Regions from separate parts of the Clostridium sp. CTA-17 genome, predicted to be linked through region 3. Evidence: riboswitches for the same ligand, from Rfam matches in the RefSeq annotation. Region 3 holds a riboswitch; each other region holds the start of a gene.

Region 1 (3,294 bases), on a different contig from region 3:
ATAGGAATTTCTTTTTCATTTATTTTGTTTATAACTAAGTTACAAGTAGTTGGTAGAGGATCATCCTTAGCCACAACCTTAACTATCTTACTTTCATCATTTACAGTAAATTCAATAGGAGTTTGATCAAGTTTATACCCCTTAGGAGCCTTTATTTCTTCTAATTTATAATCTCCATTAGGTAATTCAAACCTTATTGGCCCTTCAGAACTCGATGTAAACGTTTTAATTTCTTGATTGTACACATCCTTAACAGTTTTACCGTCTTTAGTTGTTAGTTTAAAAACTGCTCCTTCAAGTAAATTTGATTCTGCATCGTCTTTAGAAACCTTGATTATTTCCACTAAAGGATTTTTTTTAGTTGAAACTTCATTGGTTGGATTCCCATTTATGTATGCAATGTTTTTAACTTCATCCCCTGGACTTACACCTTTCATACTTGCTTCTATGGTAATATATGCTGGTTTTTTAGCATCTATATTTTCATTACTATTTTTAATAACTAGCTCTTTTGTATTTTCATCAAAATCAATTATAAATTGATCAGTAGCTGTAATTTTAATATCACTTAATCTAGAATCTAATTTATCAAAAATATTTAAAGTATCTTTTAAAAAGTATCCATAAGAATCAAACTTAATTTGATATTTAATTTTTTGATCATTAGGATCATTTTTTACTTTTGTCTTATCAACATATTTATAAACATTTAATGCCCCTGCATCCTTTGATAATTTTGAATAATGTTTTGAAGGCAAATCCTTATCACCATCATAATGTAAGTTAGCATTATTTAAATACCCACTTTCAGTAGAAGTAATTCGCGTCTGATAGCTAATTGAGTAACGTTCATATTTTATATCTCCAAAACTTATTTCTAAATATTTGGTATCAGCTTTAATTCTATTGCCCTCCCAAAAATCTTTTGTAACATCTGTACTTCTTTCATCATAATATCCCATTCTTTTTATGGATATACTATTTACATCTAAAGCCATTCCCTTTGGAATATTATCAATAAAATCAGCATTTCTCAGATAACTTCTTGTATTGGGATTTATACCATCACCTAAATTTATCTCTACATAATATTGTATTGGCTCATTTCTATTGACTATTTCTCCGTAATATTCCTTTCCATGTCCATTATCTGTAGCAGCTGTTGGTAAGTTAGCAGTTTTATACATAAGTGGATATTGACCACCTGAACTAGGATTAGAATATTCTTCTCCTGTTATATAAATAGTCTTTGGTCTACCATTTAAATCAATACTAACTGGGTAGCTTACTCCCTTTCTAATATTACTATTTCCTACAAATCTTATAATCATATATCCCGTTACGGCTTTTTCTACATTTTCATTAAAGGTTAAAGTTACCACTCCATCCTTAACATCAAAGTCTTTAAAATGCTGCTCAGGACATTTAGGTTCTATATCTTTAAATATATCTGGTAAACTAATGATAATTTTATCACCATTTTTAAGCTTATCTTTATTTAAAATTTTATAGTCAATCCGTAAATTATTGCTTATATCTTTAGCCACAGTATTGCTTTCAAAAGTAGCACTTGTAATTTCAACAGCACCATCATTTTGAAGTGATTTTGATTCTTCTCCTAAAGCAATACTTCCAGGTGCGATCATAATCAATATCATAGAAATAATAATTGACCATAAGGTAAATATATTATAATTTTTACTATTTTTCATAAAATAAGCCCTCCTCTCTTAAAAATGGAAAATAAAAAACCGACTATATTTATAATTTTTATAAATATAGTCGGTTGCATCACTAACTCAGTATATCCCAGATGCCCAGATACAGAATATACATCAACGTTTCTATAATATTTTAGTATTTACTAATTATTTCTTAAAACTCATTACTTTTTAATATTCAATTTTCAATTTGTATCTGTATGTTACAGTATTTTAAAAAAATTGTCAAAATACATTTTTTCTAAGCAAATATTGTTTATTAAATTTATCAAGTTTTTATTATTAATACAATAAATTTTAATATAATTTAATATCAACTTATCAATAAAGATTTGTTTTTTTTATGTTTTCGACACGAATCTTTATCATTTTTTCATCTTAATTTTATATTTTAAACTTAAAATAATCTTAAATAATTTTGTCTAAATTTAATTCTTTGATATATTTTACTGGAACATAATTACAAAGCCATACATTATTCTTAGATAAATAAAACTTAATTCCATCCTTAAACATACTTTCTGAATCTACTTCTAAAATAACTAAATCGCCATGTCTTTTTCCAACAATACTTGCAGTTTCTATATCCTTTGATAAATGAACATACTGTCTTTCCTTCTTTATAAGTCCATTTTTCAAAATTGACTCTAAATATTTTCTTCCAGTACCATGATATAAAACCTTTGGTGGCTTAATAGACTCTAAGCCTAGATCTACTTTAATTGAATGACCTTGATTAGCTCTTATTTTGCTCTTATCCTCATTAAAAGAATATCTCCCCTTTGAGTCTTCTCTAACTATTCTTTCTAAATCATCCATGCTAAATCCTTCATAGGACTTATCTATCCCCTCTATTAAATCTAATACTCTTAAATATCCATGCTCATCTAGTTTTAATCCTATTTCTTCTGGCTTATGTCTTAGTATTAAACTTATGTATTTACTTATCTTTGAATCATTATTTTTCATGCCACCAATTCCCTTACTCTCCTATGATATTTCTAACTTATCCTAATAAAGCATAATAAAATTATCTTCAAAAATAAATTTTAGATTATTAATATCATTATCTTCTTAATAAGAGAATTCTATCATAAATAGTACCTTTTTAACCACTTAGACCATGTGAATTTAATCTCTAAAAGCGCTTTGCCGGACTTGTACCAGACTTTTATAAGTCCGTCACATACTTTAAAGCCTTGATATAACTTACTTAGAAGGACTTATGACGGACTTTGACGGACTTTTTTCTATTTCTATGTATACATGTATACTATATATTTTTTTATTTTTTTCCCTATATTCCAGAAAAGGAAAAAGTCCGTCACTTCCGTCAAAACCATTGGTATCACTAGAAAAACTCCGGTTTCAACTCCGTCAAAAATACGTCACAACTCTGTCACTAAAGAATAAAATATTAAAATAATACTATTTTCTATTAAAACTTAAATATTTCACTCTATTTTAATAAATAAAATTAATATAAATTATTCTTTTAACTTTAATATATATTTAATTTATTTTATATACAGTAATTAATATGCTTGTTGAAGTTTAATCATCATAGAGAACA
Region 2 (3,294 bases), on a different contig from region 3:
AGTTTTAGCAAATAATAACTACACTGAAGTTGCAAAAATCATCTTAGAAGGACTAGGTGGACCTTCTAATATTACTTCAATTGATAACTGTATAACTAGATTAAGATTAGAAGTAAAAGATAATACACTAGTTAATGAGAAAAAGATAAAATCATCTGGTGTTTCAGGAGTTATAAGACCTGGAAAAACAAGTGTTCAAGTTATAGTTGGAACACAAGTACAATTCGTAGCTGACGAGTTTAAGAAGCTTTGTAAGTCTAAGAATTACGTATAATAATTAATATGGTTAATATAAAGGTTTTATATTAAAAGTTTAATATTTAGATTAAGACTTTTAAATAAAAAAATAATAAAGTATCTCTTATATTTAAAAATAATTCCAGTGGAGTAGTTAGATATTTCTACTGGAATTTTTTTATAAGAAACCCCAATTGTATAGAATTTAAAATGATTTGTATAAATGTATAGATTTTAATTCTAATTAATTTGTATATATTGTAAAATAAATTAATATAGTTATTAGAATATAGATTGGGGAGATTTTATGAAACAAGCAGATTTAACAGGAATTCTAGTACTTGCTTTTTTAGGTGGAGGAATATTAACCTTTTTAGGGACAATAATTAAATACTTTAATGCAGGAGATATTCTTAATGGCTTTGATGAAAAGAAGCATGATAAAGAGAAAGTATCTAGAATTGTCGGAATGGATTTTTTGATAATTGGATTAAGTGTAATAATAATTGCTCTTATTAGTATATTTATAGATAAGAAATATTATAATGCTATAATGATAACACAAGGAATTATCATTGTTTTGGGATTAATAAAAGCTTTATATGATCAATTCTTTAAATGTGGTAAAAATTAATTGCAAATAAATATGAAGATGGGGTGTTTTTATGTTTAAATTAAATCTAAAAGAAGACGATATTCTAATGAAAATTACTGTTATGAAACAAGTGAGTAATAAAGATGCAGCTATAAATTTTATATCAAATTTAGTAACTAGAGCTGGTGGAGATGTTGCGTATAAAGTTAATCTAATTACAACTAAGGATTCTCTTTATTTAGAGCATGTAGGACATGCATCCTTAGGTTATGCTGAAGAAACAAGAGAGGTTGATCAGATACCATTTGAAGATTTAAAAGAATTTTCAGTAACTACTAAAGATAACAATGAAGAAGTAAAAATAGTAACTACTAATAAAGAATTTAATCTTTTTAGAGACAATTCAAGAGGTGATAATTTAGCTTTAACTATGGCTAAGGTAGTAGAAGATCTAAAGTAATATAGATTTAAATTAATATAAAACTATAAAAATACGTGTGTTTATTTAAATTTACAAATTAGTAATATAATTCATAAAGGGATAAATAAAAAGCTAGTAAGAGAAAAGGGAAAGTTCTTACTAGCTTTTATTGTTTATAATTGAGTATCTATAAATTAGTGGTTTTTTAGGATTTAATTTTATCTATAAAGTAATCTTATAAAAGATGAATAAATTGTAAAAAAATATAAATAATAAGTCGTTTTTTATAATATTACATAAAAATTTATAATATCTTATATTGAATATAGAATTAAATTTTTGTATTATATAAATACTAAAATAATATATTGGCAAACCTAGGGAAATCTAGAGACGCAAAGCTAAAGGGGCTAAGGTTATATTATAACTATGCTAGCCAGTTGCCGAAGAATTAATATTCTTTGTTTTAATAGAGTTAATTTATAAATATATACTTAAAGTATGTATTTATTTTTAGAGCTATTTTTTAGGCAACTATCCTTTAATTAATATTAAGGATAGTTTTTTTTGAATAAAAAAGATCACTCTATTATATGGTATAGACGTAGGTAGATAACTCTTGGTTACATATAAATATGAGGGGGAAAATTATGAAGAAAAAAATATCTAAAATTCTTATTGCATCAATGATAATGTCAAATGCAAGTCCAATCTTAAATGTTTATGCTAGTGAGGTTATAAAGAAAAAAATAACTTCTATAGAGGAAAGTATAATAAATCAAGCATCTATAAATCAATTCAATTTAAATAGCTACGAAAATTTTGAAGGGTACAATGAAAAATATAAAGTACAAAGAAATGAAATAGTTTCAATAACAAATAATGGTGGACAATATTCATCAAGCTCTATAGATAAAGCTATAGATGGTGATTTATCTACTCACTGGGAAACCGGAAGACAAAATAGTTCTGATTTTACAAATGAAGTTGTAGTTGAATTTAATGATTTAGAATCAATAGATAGAATAGCATATGCAACAAGACAAGATGGAGCAAGAGGAAAGGGATATCCAACAGAGTTTGATATATATGCTTCACAAACTGGAAATGATGATGACTTTAAATTAGTTTCTCAAGGGACAAGCAAGTCAACAGGAAACCTTATGGAGTTTAAGTTTGATACAGTACAAGCTAAGAAAATAAAATTTGTCTTTAAAGTAGCAGATAGAAACTGGGCAAGTGCTTCAGAGTTTTGGTTTTATAAGGAAGATAAAATCATGGATAAGGTGAATTCTATATTCACAAATGAAGAGAAAAACAAGGTGAATCCAGAATTTGACACTATAGAAAAATTAGATGTTTTTGAAAATGAGATTAAAGATCATCCATTTTATGAGAGTTTTAGAGAAATAATAGAAAATGCTAAGTTAGTTTTACAAGGAAACAATGTAGTTTACAAGGATGCCTTAGTAAGTAAATTTAAAGATTTTAATGATGAATCATTAAAAAAATATAATGAACTATTTAAGATAAATACATCATCAATAACGACTAATGGAGGAAATTATGCAGAGAATACAATAGATAGAGCTATTGATGGCGATGTTAATACAAAATGGCATTCTGGAAAGCAAAATAGTTCTGATTTTACAAATGAAGTAATAATTACTTTAGATAAATTAGAGACTTTAGATAGAGTAGTTTACACAAACTTAAATATGAGAGGATTTGCTGAGGCCTTTGACATATATACATCAAAGACAACTTCTGGAGATACCTTTGAAAAAGTTACTTCAGGAAACAGTAAAGTAACAAAAGACTCAATAGAAATTAAGTTTAATCCAACAGAAGCAAGAAGAGTTAAATTTGTATTTAAAAAAGGATATGAAAACTGGGCTTTAGCATCAGAGTTTACTTTCTATAAAGAAGATCAGTTAAGAGATAAAATGAGTAGATTATTCACAGATAGCACTATGAGTCAAGTATCTGAAGAATTTAATACTTTAGACAAAATAGAAAATTTAGAATCAGAAGCTAAGGA
Region 3 (3,294 bases):
CAATGGGGAGTTTTTATAGGATTTATAGTTGCGCTTGTGTTATTCCTTATATACATAAGTAAAAATGAAAATGCTTTTATAAGCATTAAGTTTTTCACAAATAGAAACTTTATATCAGTATTACTTGTAGCATTTGTTATATATAGTGTACAACTTGCATTTATATTTATGTTTCCATTTTTAGTTGAATCTATATACAATTATAGATTAGACCAAATTTCATTACTTTTAGTTCCTTCATATGTTTTAGCTGCTACTGTAGGAGCTTTATCAGGAAAGGTTTCTAAGAGAATAGGAAGTAAGCAATGTATTCAAATGGCTATAATAGGTATAATAATTAGCCTTGTTTTAGGAGCTTTATTTGTAAAAACATCAGTACTAGTATTTATTTTTATAATGATATTATTCTCAAGTTCATTTGCTTTAATGTATGCACCTATGATTGATACATTAACAAGAACAATACCTAAAGAAAAAACAGGAACTGCTATTGGTTTCTATAATTTCTGCCTAAATATAGCTACTTCAATAGGAATAACATATGTAGCAATATTTATGGAAACTAAGTATTTAGGAAAGAACTTTACTGGACTTTTTAATGATTCAATAGCTATACAATATAGTAACGTTTTACTAGTGTTAGCAGTTATATCCTTAGTTGCATTTGTATTATACTGGACTTTAATCGGAAGAAGAGAGAAAAAGTAAAATTACAAATGAAATTTTAGAAGTTTATAAAGAATAGTTTAAAAAACTAAATATTAAAAGCCTATAGGGTGGTCAATATAAAAAGGCTATCTTATAGGTTTTTTATTTGTAAAATTTAGAATATTATAAATATGTTGAGTTTTTTAATAAAATATTAAAAGGATTATTTTTAATATTAAATTTATTATAAACACTATAAAATTAAAAAAATTTATGATATTATAACTTTAAAAAATGGGCAAAATTAGAGAAATCTAATGACGCAAAGCTATAGGGACTAAGGTTTATAACTATGTCAGCCAGTTGCCAAAGAGTGCATTAAGCTTTTTGTTTTATAATAACTAGAGAGGAGGTTGTAGATTAAAAATTTATTTTGTACAAGCTTATATTAAATTGTAAGTAGAAATGCACTTCTGAGGGGAAAGTCAATCAGGAGGAGAGAAAATGAATAAGAGAAAAATAGCGGCTATAATTTTAGCTACAATGATTACAAATCTTTCTGCTACAACAATGGATGTTTTAGCACAGGAATTAAACACTAAAAACAATTCTAAGGTAGAAGCTAGTCATAATGATGAATCACATCAAGCAAGAGTAAGTAAGTTTGATTTATATAATAGTGATAAATTAGACGCTTATAATCAAGAATTTCAAATCAGCAGATCAAATATAAAATCCATAACTAATAATGGTGGAAAGTATAATAGTTCTACTATTGATAAAGCTATAGATGGGAATCTAGATACCCATTGGGAAACGGGAAAACCTAATGATGCAAATTTCACAAACGAAGTAGTAGTTACATTTAATGAAATAACTAATATAGATAGAATTGTATATTCTGCAAGAAGAGACTCTGCAAGGGGAAAAGGCTTTGCAAAGGAATTTGAAATATATGCTTCTCTTACAGATGATGGAGATGATTTTAGCTTAGTAAGCAGTGGAGAATATACAGAATCAACTAGAGATTTAGTTGAAATAAAGTTTAATCCAACTGATTTTAAAAGATTAAAGTTTAAATTTAAAAAGGCTGACCAGAACTGGGCTTCATCAGCAGAATTCATCTTCTATAAAGAAGATAAATTAAATGAAAAGTTTAATGGATTATTTACAGATTCTAGTATGAATAAAGTATCTGAGGAATTTAATACATTAGAGAAATTAAATGCCTTTGAGAATGAATTAAAAGATCATCCAATGTATGATTTATACAAGGAAGGACTAAATAATGCTAGAGCTATTTTAACAGAAACTTCTGAGAATCCTACTAAGGCAACTTTAGGACAAATAACATATAATCTTAATGATGATTATAATAATCAATATAGAATGCCTTATACAAACATAAAATCAATAAAAAATAATGGAAGACATTATGCTGCTCAAAATATTGAAAAAGCTGTTGATAATGATGTAAATACTTATTGGGAAACAGGAACATTAAACAATTCTTCATTTAACAATGAAGTTGAAGTTGAGTTTAATGATTTAGTAACTTTAGATAGAATAGTTTATGGTTCTAGACAAAGTGACCTAAAAGGCTTTGCTGAAGAGGTTGAAATATATGCTTCTAGAACAAGTAAAGGGGATACATATAAGTTAGTTGCTACAGGAACCCATGAAGCTACTAAGGGATTAGTTGAAGCTAAATTTGAGCCTACGGAATTTAAAAGAGTTAAGTTTAAATTTAAGAAGTCTAAGCAAAATTCTGCAACTTTAAATGAATTAATGTTTTATAAGCCAGATGAAGTTTATTCTTCAATATCTAAGCTTTTTACAGACGGTACTATGAGCGAGGTTAGTGAAAAGTTTAATAGTTTAGAAAAAATAAATGCCTTTAAAGAAAAAGCTAAAAATCATCCATTATATAATGACTTTAAAGAAACTATAGACTTAGCTGAATCATTAATTTCTAATTCAAGAAAAGAGGATGTACTTGAATTAGAAATGAGAGGAGACTCTATAAGTGAAGCTAAAAAGAGAAAGGTATGGAATTTTCAAGACTGGCAAATAACAGGACTATCTGCTAGAGCTGGAGATAAAATAAATGTATATGTGGATGTGGCAGAAGGGGAACCTACTCCAACATTATTATACAAACAATCTTTAACTCAACATGGTGGAGCAACAAGCTTTCAATTAAAGCCTGGTAAAAATGAAATAACTATACCAGAAATAAATTATGAATCTAATGGAATACCTAAGGATGTTATTCAAGGAGGAGATTTATTCTTTACAAATTATAAAAGTGATAATCAAACAAGAGCACCAAAGGTAAGAATAGAAGGAGCAAGTAAATATCCTGTATTTATTCTAGGAAAATCAGATGAAAATGAAGTAATGAAAGAGTTAGAAGCCTATGTTGAAAAGGTTAAAGCAGAACCTAATACTACTCCAAATATTTTTGCAGTAAGTTCTAATAAGTCATTAGAATTTGTACAAGCTACTTATGCCTTAGATTGGTATAAGAAAAATAATAAAACTCCAAAGTACACAGCTGAACAATGGGATCAATATATAGCTGATGCTATGGGATTCTGGGGATTTGATAACTCAAAGGAAGTACATTCAGATTTTAATTTTAGA

Evidence for each region. Region 3 has a riboswitch for cyclic di-GMP ahead of ACYUCG_RS06355 (NPCBM/NEW2 domain-containing protein). Riboswitches for the same ligand answer to the same signal wherever they lie in the genome.
Region 1: linked by a shared signal. The riboswitch ahead of ACYUCG_RS13025 (SpaA isopeptide-forming pilin-related protein) and the one ahead of ACYUCG_RS06355 (NPCBM/NEW2 domain-containing protein) in region 3 are both predicted to bind cyclic di-GMP.
Region 2: linked by a shared signal. The riboswitch ahead of ACYUCG_RS02330 (NPCBM/NEW2 domain-containing protein) and the one ahead of ACYUCG_RS06355 (NPCBM/NEW2 domain-containing protein) in region 3 are both predicted to bind cyclic di-GMP.

Annotation. Positions count from the first base shown of each region.
Region 1 is NZ_BAAABF010000009.1:17,667-20,960, reverse strand. Features, by position in the region: gene ACYUCG_RS13025 (SpaA isopeptide-forming pilin-related protein) at 1-1,712, opposite strand, end outside; cyclic di-GMP riboswitch class II at 1,772-1,855, opposite strand; gene ACYUCG_RS13020 (RNA 2'-phosphotransferase) at 2,130-2,690, opposite strand.
Region 2 is NZ_BAAABF010000001.1:538,180-541,473, forward strand. Features, by position in the region: gene nagE (N-acetylglucosamine-specific PTS transporter subunit IIBC) at 1-274, shown strand, start outside; gene ACYUCG_RS02320 (DUF3784 domain-containing protein) at 545-871, shown strand; gene ACYUCG_RS02325 (hypothetical protein) at 903-1,292, shown strand; cyclic di-GMP riboswitch class I at 1,614-1,701, shown strand; gene ACYUCG_RS02330 (NPCBM/NEW2 domain-containing protein) at 1,904-3,294, shown strand, end outside.
Region 3 is NZ_BAAABF010000002.1:440,791-444,084, forward strand. Features, by position in the region: gene ACYUCG_RS06350 (MFS transporter) at 1-708, shown strand, start outside; cyclic di-GMP riboswitch class I at 936-1,019, shown strand; gene ACYUCG_RS06355 (NPCBM/NEW2 domain-containing protein) at 1,153-3,294, shown strand, end outside.